One region of the Oceanimonas sp. GK1 genome, then DNA from elsewhere that is predicted to be linked to it. Evidence: predicted binding sites of a transcription regulator. Region 1 holds the regulator's gene; the other holds the start of a gene.
The links. The regulator sigma-54, encoded in region 1, starts transcription at its own class of promoters, with help from an activator protein. The targets are predictions, from matches to a motif close to TGGCACNGTTTTNGCTT.
Positions count from the first base shown of each region.

Region 1 (7,466 bases):
GCGAATGGCGGTGACGTCCCGGCTGCGCATCAGCTTGCCGATAAACTGCATATGGCGGCGCTGGGCCTCACGCTTGTTGGCCAGCTTGTGGGCCAGGGCAATGGCATCCTTGAGCTCATCGTCCAGGGGCACCTTGGCCAGATCGCTTGGCTTGAGCTTGACCAGATCCATGCCCAGTTGCTGCAGGGCGTGGCTTTCCCGCTTCATTTCGCTTTTGCTGACCCACTCGATGTCGTCGTCGTGGTCCGGGTGGTCGTCGTGATGGCGCATGGCATTTCTCTTGCAAATCGTTAGTTGCGATTATTCTACCAGCTTCTCCCAAGGGGCGCAGGGGTCTGTTATGCTAACTGCAAACGGAACCAGCGAATTCATTATGACTCCCGAAGAGATTCACACCGAACAGCGCCAGCTTGAACTGGCGGTAGAGCAGGCGCTGGACAGCGCCAAACGCCTGGGGGCCGAGGCGGCGGAAGTATCCATCAGCAAGCAGACCGGGCTGTCGGTCAACACCCGTAATGCCGAGCTGGAGAACATCGAGTTCAACAAGGATGGCGCCCTGGGGATTGCCGTCTACCGGGACGGCCGCAAGGGCTCGGCCTCTACCTCGGATCTGCGTCCCGATGCGATTGCCCGTACCGTGGCGGCGGCCCTGGACATCTCCCGTTACACCACCGCCGACCCTTGCGCCGGTCTGGCCGATGCCGACCAGCTGGCCTGGCAGGCCCCCGAGCTTGAGCTGTGTTTTCCCCGGGAAATGGATCCGAATGACTTTATGGAGTTGGCGTTGCGCTGCGAGCGTTCGGCGCTGGGCCGGGATCCGCGCATCAAGCAGTCGGACGGCGCCAGTTTTTCCGCCAATGTGGGTATTCGGGTTTACGGCAACAGCCATGGTTTTATCAAGGGCTACGCCGGCTCCCGCTACGGCATGAGCTGTGTGCTGATCGGTGAGCAGGACGGCGACATGCAACGGGAGTACGGCTACACCTCGGCCCGCCGTTTTGACGAACTGTGGGCCCCCGAGCGGGTGGCCGACGAAGCGGTGAGCCGCACTCTTGGGCGCCTTGGCGGACGCAAGATCGGCACTACCCAGGCGCCGGTACTGTTTCATCCGGACGTAGCGGCGGGCCTGTTCGGTCACCTGGTAATGGCCATCAGCGGCGGCAACCTCTACCGCAAGTCGTCCTTTCTGCTCGACGCCTGCGGCGAGCGGCTCTTTCCCGACTGGCTCTCCATTCACGAACAGCCCCACCTCAACAAGGGGCTGGCCAGTGCGCCCTTTGACAATGAAGGGGTGCGCACCGTTGAGCGCAATATCATTGAGCACGGCGTGCTGCAGACCTACCTGCTGACCAGCTACTCGGCGCGCAAGCTGGGGCTGCCGGTCACCGGCCATGCCGGTGGCATTCACAACTGGACGGTATCGAGCAGCGGCCAGAGCTTTGATGAGCTGCTGAAACAAATGGGCACCGGCCTGCTGGTGACCGAGATGATGGGCCAGGGCGTGAATATCGTGACCGGCGACTATTCCCGGGGCGCCGCCGGCTTTTGGGTGGAAAACGGCGAAATTGCCTACCCGGTGGAAGAGATCACCATTGCCGGCAACCTGAAAACCATGTTCGCCGGCATTCAGGCCATCGGCACCGACGTGGAAACCCGCTCCAGCCTGCATACCGGCTCGGTGCTGATCGACAATATGAAGATAGCCGGACAGTAAAACCCAGCTGTAAGCCATAAGCTGTCAGCTGTAAGAAGGGCCGCATATGCGGCCCTTGGCATTTCTGGCAACTGGGGTTGTGGTAGCTGCCGCTTTAGCCGGCAGAGCCTGTGCAACAGGCTTTGGATGTGTCGGCTGGTCTGCGGTATTGCGCCGGCTAAAGCGGCGCCTACAGCTAACTCCTGAACAGCTTCTGGCTTCCCGCTTCAGTGCAGCAGGATCAGCGTGGCCAGCCCCAGGAAAGACAGCAGGCCCACGGTATCGGTGATGGTGGTCAGCGCCATGGAGCCGGCCAGGGCCGGGTCGATATTGAAGCGCTTCATGACCAGCGGAATGCTGGCGCCGGCCAGGCCCGCCACCGACAGGTTGATAAACATGGCGGCGGCGATCACCAGACCGATTTCCCAACTGCCCTTCCACAGGCTGACCACAACGGCGATGGCCAGGGCCCACACCATGCCGTTAATGAGGCCCACCAGGGCTTCCTTGGTCAGCAGCCAGCGGGCGTTGCTGTCACCGATATGGCCCACCGCCATGCCCCGGATCACCAGCGCCAGGGTCTGATTGCCAGCGATGCCGCCCATGGACGGCACTATGGTCATCAGAATGGCCAGGGTGGCCAGCTGCGACAGGGTTTCTTCGAACATGTTGGACACGCTGGCCGCCACCAGGGCGGTACCCAGGTTGACGGTGAGCCAGATGGAGCGGCGGCGGGCACTGATCAGCACCGGCGCGAAGGTGTCTTCGTCGTCGTCCATCTTGGCCATGCCCATCATGGAGTGCTCGCCTTCCTCGCGAATAATATCGACCACGTCATCGATGGTAATGCGGCCCAACAACTGGTTGCTGTCGTCCACTACCGGGGCCGACAGCCAGTCGTGGCGCTCAAACAGGTTGGCCACCTCGGTGTCGGTCATGGTCAGGGGAATGGCTTCTACCGTGGTGTCCATGGCTTCCGCCACCGTGGTGGTGGGGGACTGCACCACCAGGCTGGCCAGGGAGATATCCCCCAGCAAGCGGTTGTGCTGATCCACCACATAAAGGGTGTCGGTGCCTTCCGGCAGTTCGCTGTGGCGGCGCAGGTAACGCAGCACCACATCGATGGTAACGTCCGGGCGCAGGGTAATGAACTCGGTGTTCATCAGCGAGCCGGCGGTGTCTTCCGGGTAGGACAGGGCCAGCTCGGCCCGGTGCCGGTCCTGCTCGTCCATTTCGGTGAGCACCTGATTGAACAGCTGCTCCGGCAGATCCCTGAGCACATAGGCCAGATCGTCCGACTCCATGTCTTCCAGGGCGCTGGCCAGTTTTTCCGGCTCCATCAGCCGAATGATGCCGTCCCGTACCTCTTCCGACAGCTCTTCCAGGATCTCGCCGTAGTCGTCGGGATCGATCAGCTGCCACAGCACCTTGCGGCTGGGTGAAGGAGACGATTCCAGCAGCCAGGCCACGTCCCCCGGGCGCATTTGTTGCAGCATGCGGCGTACGTGCACGAACATGCCGCTGTTCAGGGCCTGGGTAATGGTTTCCAGATGATCCGGGGTGCTGCTTTGCTCTGCGGGCTCTGTCATTCGGTGTCCGGCTGAGGGTTATTCCGACTCGTTGAAACGATCTGCCACCAGCCGGGCCACGGCGTCCATGGCCGCCTGGGCATCCGGCCCTTCCGCCACCACGCGAATGGCGTGCCCCTGGGCGGTTTCCAGCATCAAGAGTCCCATCACGCTGTTGGCGGGGGCCTGTTTGTGCTGGTTGCAGACGGTCACTTCGGCGTCGAATTGCTGGGTCAGCTGCACCAGCTGAATGGCGGCCCGGGCATGCAGCCCCAGTTTATTGACGATCTGCAGGTCGCGTTCAATTTTCGGCATGGCGTTTTTCCAGGGTACGATGGCGCAGTTGCACGCTTTTGCCCAACTGGGTAAAGACCCGGGCCAGTTGTTCGGCGATGAACACCGAGCGGTGCTGGCCGCCGGTACAGCCGATGGCCACGGTGACGTAACTGCGATTGTTGCGCTCCAGGTGGGGCATCCAGGTGATCAGCAGGTTTTCCAGCTGCCACAGGTATTTCATCACCTCCGGCTGGCTGCCCAGGTAGTCGGCCACCGGTTGATCCTGGCCGGTATAGGGGCGAAGTTCGGCAATCCAGTGGGGATTGGGCAGAAAGCGGGCGTCAAACACGAAGTCGGCGTCCTTGGACACACCGTATTTGTAGCCAAAGGACTCGAACACCCAGTTCAGCTCCTTTTCCTTTTTGCCGAGAATGCGTTCACGAATGATCTCGCTGAGATCGTGAATGCTCAAGGCGGAAGTGTCGATGCGCAGATCCGCATCCGACGACAGCGGCGCCAGCAGGTGGGTTTCTTCGCGAATGGCCTCGTCCAGGGTCAGGCTGTGGCGGGACAGGGGATGCAGCCTACGGGTGTCGCCAAAACGACGGATCAGCACCGAGTTGTCGGCGTCGATAAAGAAGCTGGACAGCTGCACGTCGTCCATGGCCCGCACTTCGGCGAGAAAGGCCTCAAGCTGCTCGGGACTGTCGGGCAGGTTGCGTACGTCTATGCTCACGGCCACGGCCCCGGGCTTGTCCTGGCGCAGACGCACCAGCTCCGGCAGCAGTGCCACCGGCAGGTTGTCGACGCAGTAGTGGCCGAGATCCTCAAGCACCCGCAACGCCACTGTCTTGCCCGACCCGGAACGGCCACTGACAATCACCAGCTGCATCTTGGCTCCTCAGGCTGAAATCATGATTTGATAAAGTTCTTCGTCACTGCCGGCCTGACGCAGTTGCCGGCAGACCTGCTTGTTGCTCAGCTTCTCGGCGATCAGCGACAGGGTTTTAAGGTGCTGTTTGCATTCCTGCTCCGGCACCAGCAGGGCAAACACCAGACCGACCGGCTGATTGTCGATGGCATCGAACTCCACTGGCTCGGCAAAGGTAAGCAGTACGGCCGTCGCCTTGTTGTCATTACCGATCCGGCCATGGGGAATGGCGATGCCGTTGCCAATGCCGGTACTGCCCATTTTCTCCCGGGCCAGCAGACAGTCAAAAAGCGACTGGCTGCCGATATTGAGGTGGTCGGCAGCCAGCTCGCTGATGATTTCCAGAGCACGTTTTTTGCTCGTGCAGGGAACTGCACTGCGGGTGCAGTCCCTGCTTAGTATGTCGGCGACTTCCATGGTTACTTTTGCTTGAGCTTCTCTTTGTGTTTGATGATCTGGCGATCCAGCTTGTCGATGAGGCCATCGATGGCGGCATACATGTTTTCGTGCTGGGCGTTGGCGAACAGCTCACCGCCACTGACATGCAGCTTGGCCTCGGCAATCTGCTGCATTTTTTCCACATTGAGGATGACGTGCGCATTGGTGATGTGATCGAAGTGGCGTTCCAGCCGGGAAAACTTGCTGTTTACATAATCACGCAGTGCATCGGTGATTTCGACATGGTGTCCAGTCAGATTAATTTGCATAACGTCTTCCTTCTGTCGTTGCCTTTAAACCAGGCGTTTGCGCTGATTGGAAGGGGGAATGGCCAGTGACTCCCTGTACTTGGCGATGGTCCGCCTGGCCACCTTGATCCCCTGGTCGGCCAGCAGCTGGGCAATTTTGCTGTCGCTCAGCGGCTTGGCCGGGTTTTCGGCCCCGACCAGTTTTCTGATCAGGGCGCGAATTGCCGTGGAAGAACACTCACCGCCATCGTCGGTGCCCACATGGCTGGAGAAGAAGTACTTGAGTTCAAACACGCCTCTGGGGGTGTGCATGAACTTCTGGGTGGTCACCCGGGAAATGGTGGACTCATGCATTTCCACCGCCTCCGCCACATGGTTCAGCACCATGGGCTTCATGGCCTCTTCTCCATACTCAAAGAATGCCTGTTGTTGTTCAACAATACAATTGGCAACCTTGAGCAGCGTCTCATTTCGGCTTTCAAGGCTTTTGAGGAACCATTTGGCATCCTGCAAATGGTTGCGAATAAACTGGCCGTCTTCGCTGTTTCTGGGCTTGTTGGCCAGGGCCGCATAGGTCTGGTTGAGCCGTACCTTGGGCATGGCCTCGGGGTTGAGCTCCGCCACCCAGGCGCCGCTGCGTTTGGTGACCACCACGTCGGGAATAACGTATTCGGAGTTGCCCTGAAGAATGCTGCTGCCGGGGCGGGGCTCGAGCTGCTGGATCAGGGCCAGCACTGCGCGCAGCTCCTCTTCCCGGAGTTTGGTCTTGCGCTGCAGGCTGCGATAGTCCCGGTTGCCGAGCAGGTCCATGTGCTGCAGCAGCAGGTTGCGGGCCTCGGCCAGCCAGGGGGTGTCGGGCGGAAACTGGTCCAGCTGAATGCACAGGCATTCCTGCACGCTGCGGGCGGCCACGCCGACGGGATCGAAGTGCTGAATGCGCTTGAGCACGGCTTCCACTTCGTCCGCCTCTATGTCCAGCTCGTCCGCCGACACCGCCTGCAGCAAGTCGTTGATATCGGCGGTAAGGTAACCGGCATCGTCGATGGCGTCGATAATGGCCAGGGCAATGGCCTGATCGGTCTCGCTGAAGGGGGTCAGGTTCATCTGCCAGATCAGGTAGTCCTGCAGGCTTTCGGTGGTTTCACCCTGGTAGACGGTGTCTTCCAGCCCTTCCGGCAGGCCGGCGCCGCCGCTGACGGGAGAGGCGGTGTACACCTCTTCCCAGCTGGTGTCCATGGGCAGATCTTCACCCAGCTGGTTGCGCTCCATGGCGGTATCCGAAGCCATCTGCTCTTCGTTGCGGTTGTCGTCGACCTTGATGCTGTCCGGCTCCTCCTGCTCCAGCAGCGGGTTGCTGTCCAGGGCCATCTGGATTTCCTGCTGCAGTTCCATGCTGGACAGTTGCAGCAGGCGAATGGCCTGCTGCAACTGGGGGGTCATGGTCAGCTGTTGGCCAAGGCGTAACTGAAGAGTGGGCTTCATTCGTTGCAACGTCCTTCCTAATCAACCGCGTCGCGGTGCCGTCAAAGGCTGAATTGTTCGCCGAGATAGACCTTTTTGACCTGTTCGTTGGCCAGTATCTCCGCCGGGGTCCCGGCCGCAATCCGATGGCCATGACTGACAATATAGGCCTTTTCGCATACGTCCAGGGTTTCGCGCACGTTGTGATCGGTGATCAGCACGCCCAGACCCCGTTCCTTCAGGTGCAGAATGATCTTCTTGATGTCTATGACAGAAATGGGATCCACGCCGGCAAAGGGTTCATCGAGCAGTATAAAGCGCGGATCTGCCGCCAGTGCCCGGGCGATCTCCACCCGTCGCCGTTCGCCGCCGGACAGGCTCATGCCTAAGCTGTCGCGAATATGGGTGATGTTGAACTCTTCCAGCAGCTGCTCCATTTTTTCGTTACGGCCGTCGGCATTCAGATCCTTGCGGGTCTGCAAGACCGCCATCAGGTTGTCGGCCACGCTCAGGCGGCGAAAAATGGAGGCTTCCTGAGGCAGGTAGCCGATGCCGGCCCGGGCGCGCACATGCATCGGCTCGTGGCTGATGTCCTGATCGTCGATGGTAATGCTGCCCGCGTCCCGCTGCACCAGGCCCACTATCATGTAAAAAGAGGTGGTCTTGCCGGCACCGTTCGGGCCCAGCAGACCCACGATCTGGCCGGTGTTGACGGTCAGGCTGACGTCGGCCACTACCTTGCGGCCCTTGTAGCTTTTCTGTAGCCCGCGCGCTTTCAGTATCGCCATGCTTAGTTCTGATCCTGGTTATCGAGGTCCTGCACCTGCTCGGGCAGGAAGATGGTGGTCACG
Region 1 covers NC_016745.1:904,423-911,888, forward strand. The annotation lists gene yjgA (ribosome biogenesis factor YjgA) at 1-270, opposite strand, end outside; gene pmbA (metalloprotease PmbA) at 374-1,714, shown strand; gene mgtE (magnesium transporter) at 1,921-3,282, opposite strand; gene GU3_RS04270 (HPr family phosphocarrier protein) at 3,301-3,576, opposite strand; gene rapZ (RNase adapter RapZ) at 3,563-4,429, opposite strand; gene ptsN (PTS IIA-like nitrogen regulatory protein PtsN) at 4,439-4,885, opposite strand; gene hpf (ribosome hibernation promoting factor) at 4,888-5,175, opposite strand; gene GU3_RS04290 (RNA polymerase factor sigma-54) at 5,200-6,636, opposite strand; gene lptB (LPS export ABC transporter ATP-binding protein) at 6,678-7,403, opposite strand; gene lptA (lipopolysaccharide transport periplasmic protein LptA) at 7,406-7,466, opposite strand, start outside.

Region 2 (7,466 bases), 1.3 Mb from region 1:
AGCATGCTGAAGGACAAGATGGATCTGGGGCCGATTTTAAGTTTTCTCAGCATGGCTGTACCTCTCGAATGGCATTCTGTTGGTGAGCATCATAAGTGAGCGCTGCCGCAGCCGGTTTGCGGAAGATCAACAACCTCAGTATAGGTACAGAAGTGGCCTTATATGGAACCTTTCTGGTTGGCCATTAAGGTTGCAAATGAATCTTTATTTATTTACATTGCGCCTTTCCCAAAATGAGAGGCTGGCTTTCACCGAGCCCGGGTTGTCCCTCGCCATCAATATTCAGAGATAGCATAAAGTGAAAAAAACCATGATCGCCGCCTTGGTGGCCGTAGCGGGCCTGTCCGGCTGCGTATCCAATGACACCAGCGGCCTGCTCGGCGCCGGCATGACCGCCTTTAAGGGCATCACCCTGTCCAAGGCCGAGCTGCAGGCTCAGGCCAGCCTGTCGGCGGAGCAGATGGATGCCCAGAGCAAGCTGTCACCGGCCAGCAGCCGTTACAGCAAGCGGCTGGCGAAACTGACCCGGGAGCTGACCAGCATCGACGGCACGCCGCTGAATTTTGCGGTGTACGAGTCCGACGAGATCAACGCCTTCGCCATGCCCGATGGCACGGTGCGGGTGTATTCCGGCCTGATGGATGTGATGGACGATGCCGAGCTGGTGGCGGTGATTGGGCACGAGATTGGCCACGTCAAGTTTGAGCACTCCCTGAACCAGTTCAAAACCGCCTACCTGACCGAGGCCGCCAAACAGGCCGCGGTGGCGGCCGGCGGCACCGTGGGCTCGCTGGCGTCGTCCCAGTATGGCGACATCGGCACCAAGTTCCTCAGCGCCCAGTTCTCCCAGCAGGATGAGCTGGAGTCCGATGCTTACGGCGTTGAGGTGTTGTGCCAGTTGGGCATGAACCCGTACGCTGCCGTGCGCGCCCAGCAGAAGCTGATGAAGCACGCCGGTAGTGGCGGCGGCCTGTTCTCCAGCCATCCGGCCACCGACACCCGCATCGAGAAGGCGCAGCAAGCGGCCGCCAACGCTTCCTGCCAGAGCTAACCGTATTCTTCCTTGTTGGTTTTTTGCCGGCTCTTGAGCCGGCATTTTTGTGCGCACAGCGCCGGCCGGCGCCGGTCATGACAGCCCGTAACGCTCGATTTTTTTCAGCAGACCCTGGCGTGACAAGCCCAGGGCCTGGGCGGCATGGGTGCGGTTGTTGCCGTGGCGGGCCAGGGCCTCGGTAATCAGGGAAATCTCCAGCGCCCGCACCTGAGCCTCCAGGGTATCGCCACCTGGTGAGGGCATGGCCGGGCTGCTGTCTCTGGCCTCGGGATAGAGCAGGGCGATGTCGTCCAGGGTGATCAGGCCGCCCTGGGCGATGGCGGCCACGCTGTCGAGGGTGCTTTTCAGCTCGCGCACATTGCCCGGCCAGCGCCGCTCTATAAACCACTGAAAGGCGGCGGCGTCCGGATGCAGCGGCGGCTGGCCGCTGCCTTGCGCCTGCAATTCCAGAAAGTGGCTGATGAGTAAAGGAATGTCTTCCGGACGCTGATCCAGCGGCTGGGTTTCAATGGTCACTCCCTTGATGCGGTAGAACAGATCCTCCCGGAATTCGCCGCTGGCCACCTTGTCGGGCAGGCTGGCGTTGGTGGCCGAGATCACCCGTACGTTAATGGTTTCCAACTCCCGTCCGCCCACCGGATAAAAGCTGCCCTCCTGCAATACCCTGAGCAGCTTGACCTGCATGGCCGCTGGCATGTCGCCGATTTCATCCAGAAACAGGGTGCCGCCGTCGGCCAGCTTGAGCAGTCCGTCCTTGTTGCGATCCGCCCCGGTAAAGGCGCCTTTGGTGTGGCCGAACAGCTCGCTTTCCAGCAGCTCGGCGGGAATGGCACCGCAATGCACCGAAATAAAGGGCCCCCTGGCCCTGGCGCTGAGATCGTGAATGGCGCGGGAAATCACTTCCTTGCCGGTGCCGGACGGGCCGGTCACCAGCACCCGGACGTCGGTGGGGGCAATGCGGCTGACCAGGGCGCGAATGGTGTTCATGGCGGGCGAGGCCCCGATCAGGGTGGTGATGGGGCTTTGCCGGCTGATGCGGGTTTTCAGGCTGTTGAGCTCGCGCACCAGCTGGTGCTTGGTAATGGCCCGGCGGATCACCACCGCCAGCAGATCCGGATCCATCGGCTTGGCCAGCAGATCCCAGGCACCCTGACGCAGGGCTTCCAGGGCCAGCTCCCGCTCGCCGTGGCCGGTGAGGATGATCACCGGCCGATCCGTGAATTCGGACAGGGCACTCAGGGTGTGATGGGGATCGAAGCGGGGCGGCAGCGACAGATCCAGCAGGATCAGATCCGCGTCTACCCGCGTCAGCAGGTCGCGCAATGCCTCGAGATCGGCGCCGGTGTGCACCTCGTAGCCTTCGGCCTGCAGCCACTGGGCGCTCAGGGTGCGAAAGGCGGGCTCGTCGTCGATGACGACGATGCGGGCCTGGGTCATGATGTGGACTCCTCGGGAAAATAAAGCTCAAAGGTCACCGGCCAGCCGGCGTCGTTGCGGTGGCGAACATGGCCGCCGTGGGCCTCCATAATGCGCTGGACAATGGCCAGTCCCAGGCCGCTGCCGCCCTGGCGCTGGGTCACGAACGGCCGGAACAGCCGGGCCTGCAGGTCGGCCTCGATGGCCGGACCGTTGTTGTGCAGCCACAGCACCCCGGGAGTGGCGGTGGCTTCCAGCTTCAGTTGACCGTCTGCCTGGTTGCGCACAAACGACAGGGCGTTGTCGACAAGATTAATGAGCACCTGTTGCAGCCGGTACGGATCCGCATACAGCCGGTAGTCTGGCGGCAGGGCGTAATCAAACTGCACCCCTTGCCAGTCGAACTGGGGGCGCAGGCTGTCCAGCAGGGGCGCCAGGGGCAGGGTGCGCGGCTGAATCTGCAACTGGCCGGAGTAGGCCAGCATGTCGACGATCAGCCGATCGGCCCGCTTGAGCTGCCCCTGGATCATGGCCTTGCGATCCGCGTCCAGCCCGGCGGTGGCCATGGAAATGATATTGAGCGGGTTGCGCAGCTCATGGGCCATGGCTGCCGACAGCCCGCCCAGCTCTACCAGGTGCTGCTCCGACACCCGCTTGCGCTCCGCCTCGGCCAGTTGCAGCGAACGCTCCAGCAGGCCGCAGCGGGTGGCCAGCAGAGAGCCGAACACCTCGGCGGTCAGCCGCATGCCGGGGGTGACATCGTCAAACCCCTTGAGCCGGAATTGCCAGCCGTTGGCCAGTTGCAGGCACCACAGCTCGAGCCCGGTACCGGGCTCGAAATAGGGCGGCCGGGTTAGCAGGCGCACCGTGACCGGCTGGCCCATCTGCCGGGCCAGCAACTGCTGGGCGGTCCCGGCCAGGGAATTCCAGCCGTCGGCATCCCGCAGTTGTGCCAGCCAGGTCTCGAGCAGTTGCTCATCGAGCCGGCTGCCCGGGTAGATCAGCCGCTCCACCAGCTTGCTGACCGGCTGGTACAGGGCCAGGGCCAGCATCAGCAGCAACAGCGAATACAGCCATAGCTGCCACTGGGGCACGGCGGCCAGGGCCTGCATCCCCAGGCGCCCGGCCATGGCGCTGAACAGCGCCATCAGCCCCAGCAGCAGGCCGGTCATTAAAATCCACAGCAGCGCCCGGTTGGCCCAGGCGTTAACCTCCAGCATCTGGTAGCGCACCACACCATACACCAGCAGCAGCACGTAGCTGGGCAGCAGCAGCATGGGCCAGGGATACCACAGCAGCCCCAGCGACGGAAAAATAAAGCTGGTGGCCAGCCACAGCCCCCAGGCACCGGCGGCAAACATGGCGGCGATGGAGCGGCGGCGGTTGCCTTGCTGGCGCACAAAGCCCCACAGCAGCAGGGCGTGGGCCAGCACGCCGATGAAAATGGTGTAGCCGATGTTGAACCAGCCGCTGCCGCGAAACACGAAATAGTGCTCAAAGGGGCCAAAGGCGATGATGTCGCCACCGCCTCGCCACAGGGTGACCAGACTGACCAGCACGGCGGCGCCATAGAGCAAACCGCGATAGCGGGCCAGCCGGCTCAACCAGGGGCGCTGGCTTGGCCCCTGGTTGACAAAGCCAATGGCAAAGTCGAGAAAAAAGGTGGGCATCAGCGGGTTGGCCAGGATCAGCGCCATGCCGAGATCGTGCCAGCCGTAAAACACCGCCACATGGCCGGCGCACCACAGCGCCATCATCACGCCAAAGCCCGCCAGCGCCTTCATGCTGCGCCGGTTGCGGGCGCGCCAGAACAGCCAGGCCGACACCAGCAGGGCGCAGCCGCTGGTGAGCATCATCATCAGTTCAAAGGCGAGTTCCAGGGGCATAACGCGGCGTGTCCGGATGTAAATGACGTTGACAGTTGGAGGCGAAAAAACTGTAAACCCTGTTGTCGGTGAACACAAGTTTTTGCGGTTTGATTGATCCAGAGCAAGGCGGTACGGGGTTTTCAAAAGGCTGGCACGCTTAATGCAGTTACCTGGTCACCAGACTAACGAGTGAGCAAAACAATAATGAACCTGATCACGCTGTTGATGGAATTTTCCGCAATCCTGGTTGTTCTTCTGATGGCGGGGCTGCCGGCACTGGTTCGCCGCCAGCTGGCCCGCTAAGGAGGACCCATGGAGCTTGATGCCGCCATTTTATCGCGAATACAGTTCGCCTTTACCGTCAGTTTTCACATTATCTTTCCGGCCATCACCATCGGCTTGGCCACCGCCATTGCCATCTGGGAAGGGCTCTGGCTGAAAACCCGCAATCCGGTGTATTTTCAGCTGGCCAAGTTCTGGATCAAGCCCTTTGCCATTACCTTTGGCATGGGGGTGGTGAGCGGCATCGTGCTGTCCTACGAGTTCGGCACCAACTTCTCCCGCTTCTCCGAAATCACCGGCGCCGTGCTCGGGCCGCTGATGGCCTACGAGGTGCTGACCGCCTTCTTTCTGGAGGCGGGCTTTCTGGGCGTCATGCTGTTCGGCTGGCAGCGGGTAGGGGAAAAACTGCACTTTTTCTCCACCTGTGTGGTGGCGGTCGGCACCTGGATTTCGGCGTTCTGGATTATCGTCGCCAACTCCTGGATGCAGACCCCGGCGGGGTATGAGCTGGTGGACGGTCGCTTCGAGGTGGCCAGCTGGATGGAGGTGATCTTCAACCCGTCCATGCCCTACCGGCTGGTGCACATGCTGCTGGCGGCCATGCTCAGCGCCACCTTTGTGATCGGGGGTATCAGCGCCTGGTATCTGTATAAAAAGCGCGAGATGGCCTTTGGTCGCAAGGGCCTGTCCATGGCGCTGTGGGCGGCGCTGCTGCTGGCCCCGCTGCAGGCCATTGTCGGCGACTTTCACGGCCTCAACGTGAAAGAGCACCAGCCCATCAAGGTGGCGGCGATGGAAGGGATCTGGCCCGAGCAGGAAAGTGGCGCGCCGCTGCTGCTGTTTGCGGTGCCCGACATGGAGGCCGAGACCAACCGTTTCGAGATTAAAATTCCCAAGCTGGCTTCACTGATCCTCACCCACGAGCTGGACGGCGAACTGCAGGGCCTGAAGTCGGTGCCCGCGGAAGACCGCCCCCATGTGCCGCTGGTGTTTTATTCCTTCCGCATCATGGTGGGGCTGGGGGTGCTGATGATCGGCGCCGCCCTGTGGGGACTGTGGCTGCGCAGAAAGCACGGTCAGTTTGAGAGCAAGCCCTTTCAGTGGCTGATGATGCTGATGATCCCCTCGGGGGTGGTGTCCACCCTGGCCGGCTGGTACGTGGCCGAGGTGGGCCGCCAGCCCTGGCTGGTGCATGGCCTGGTGCGCACCATGGAGGTGGTGTCGCCGTTGCCGGCGGAGCGGGTGTTGTTCTCGCTCACCCTGTTCGTGCTCACCTACAGCCTGCTGTTTTGCGTGTACCTCTACTTTATGGCCAAACTGGTGCGCAAGGGGCCGCCGGACATGGCCCGGCTGGAGCAGCACATGATCGGCATTCAGGCCCCCGGCTTCGCCCTGGCCTGGGTGAAAAAACTGCAACACGATGTGGTGGAGAACTGAGATGGATCTGGCGCTGTTTTATTATTTGCTGCTGGGCTTTGCGGTGCTGATGTACGTGGTGCTGGACGGCTTTGACCTCGGCCTCGGCATTCTGTATCCCTGGTTTCAAAGCGAAGGCGAGCGGGATCACATGATGCGCTCCATCTCCCATGTGTGGGACGGCAACGAAACCTGGCTGGTGTTTGGCGGCGTGGTGCTGTTTGCGGCCTTTCCCGCCGCCTACGCCGGCATTCTGTCCACCCTGTATACGCCCATCATCATTATGCTGATCGGGCTGATTTTCCGCGGCGTGGCCTTTGAATACCGCTTCAAGTCGCACCGCTCCAAGCCCTGGTGGGACAAGTCGTTCTGGCTTGGCTCCACCGTGGCCACCTTTTGTCAGGGCGCCATTCTCGGTGCCGTGGTGCAGGGGGTGGAGGCCGGTCCCGGTGAGCTGGGCGCCCTGGCCTGGCTCAGCCCGTTCAGCATCTTCACCGGGTTTTCGCTGATGGTGGCCTATGCCCTGCTGGCCTGTTGCTACCTGGTGCTGAAAAGCCGGGATCCCGTGCTGGCCCGGGCCGCCCAGCTTGGCCGCCGGCTGGTGGTGGCCATTATGGTCATTTTGCTGGTACTCAGCCTGTGGATGGTGCTGGCCAACGAGGAGGTGAGTGCCCGCTGGTTTGACGGCCTCAATTTGCTGTGGCTGTCGCCGCTGCCGCTGCTGAGTGCGGTGCTCGGTTTTCTGCTGTACCGGGATCTGGACGGCGAGCCGCACGAAACCCGGCCCTTCTGGCTGGCCTGCGGTCTGTTCCTGCTGGGCTTTGGCGGCCTGGTGGTGAGCCTGTTCCCTTACCTGATCCCCCACCAGCTGACCCTGTGGCAGGCCAGCGCGCCGGACTCCAGCCTGCTGTTCCTGCTGCCCGGCATTCTCATCTTTTTGCCGCTGATCTGCGCCTATACCCTGTGGGGCTACCGCATTTTCTCCGGCAAGGTGGAAGACTTTGAGGAAGGCTACTGATGGCGGGTAAAAAAGGCTGGCTGTGGTTTGCCGGCCTTTACCTGGCGGGGGTGGCGGTGCTCACTCTGGCCGGCCTGCTCATTCGGCTGCTGCTCACGGGCATCTGACCTTCCCCTTGATCACAAAGCGACCCTGACGGGTCGTTTTTGTTTTCCGGGAGCGTTAAGATGCCGTTGAGAAAGATAATAATACGCAGCACCGGCGCCTGCCGGTGCGGCCAACAGGGAATGTTGATCATGAAAAGCCCCGCCCCCCTGCCTGCCAACGAGCCGGCCCGACTGGCCAGCCTGCGTCGGCTGCATCTGCTCGACACCCCGGTCGATCCGGAATTCGATCAACTGGTCGAGCTGGCCTGTTTGTTACTGAAGATGCCCATGGGGCTGATTTCGCTGGTGGACGAAGACCGCCAGTG
Region 2 covers NC_016745.1:3,163,969-3,171,434, reverse strand. The annotation lists gene GU3_RS14975 (methyl-accepting chemotaxis protein) at 1-53, opposite strand, end outside; gene GU3_RS14970 (M48 family metallopeptidase) at 311-1,051, shown strand; gene GU3_RS14965 (sigma-54 dependent transcriptional regulator) at 1,127-2,491, opposite strand; gene GU3_RS14960 (sensor histidine kinase) at 2,488-4,356, opposite strand; gene GU3_RS14955 (cytochrome ubiquinol oxidase subunit I) at 4,651-6,057, shown strand; gene GU3_RS14950 (cytochrome d ubiquinol oxidase subunit II) at 6,059-7,054, shown strand; gene GU3_RS14945 (GAF domain-containing protein) at 7,291-7,466, shown strand, end outside.
Region 2: the regulator sigma-54 is predicted to act here: its motif matches at 4,488-4,504, upstream of GU3_RS14955 (cytochrome ubiquinol oxidase subunit I).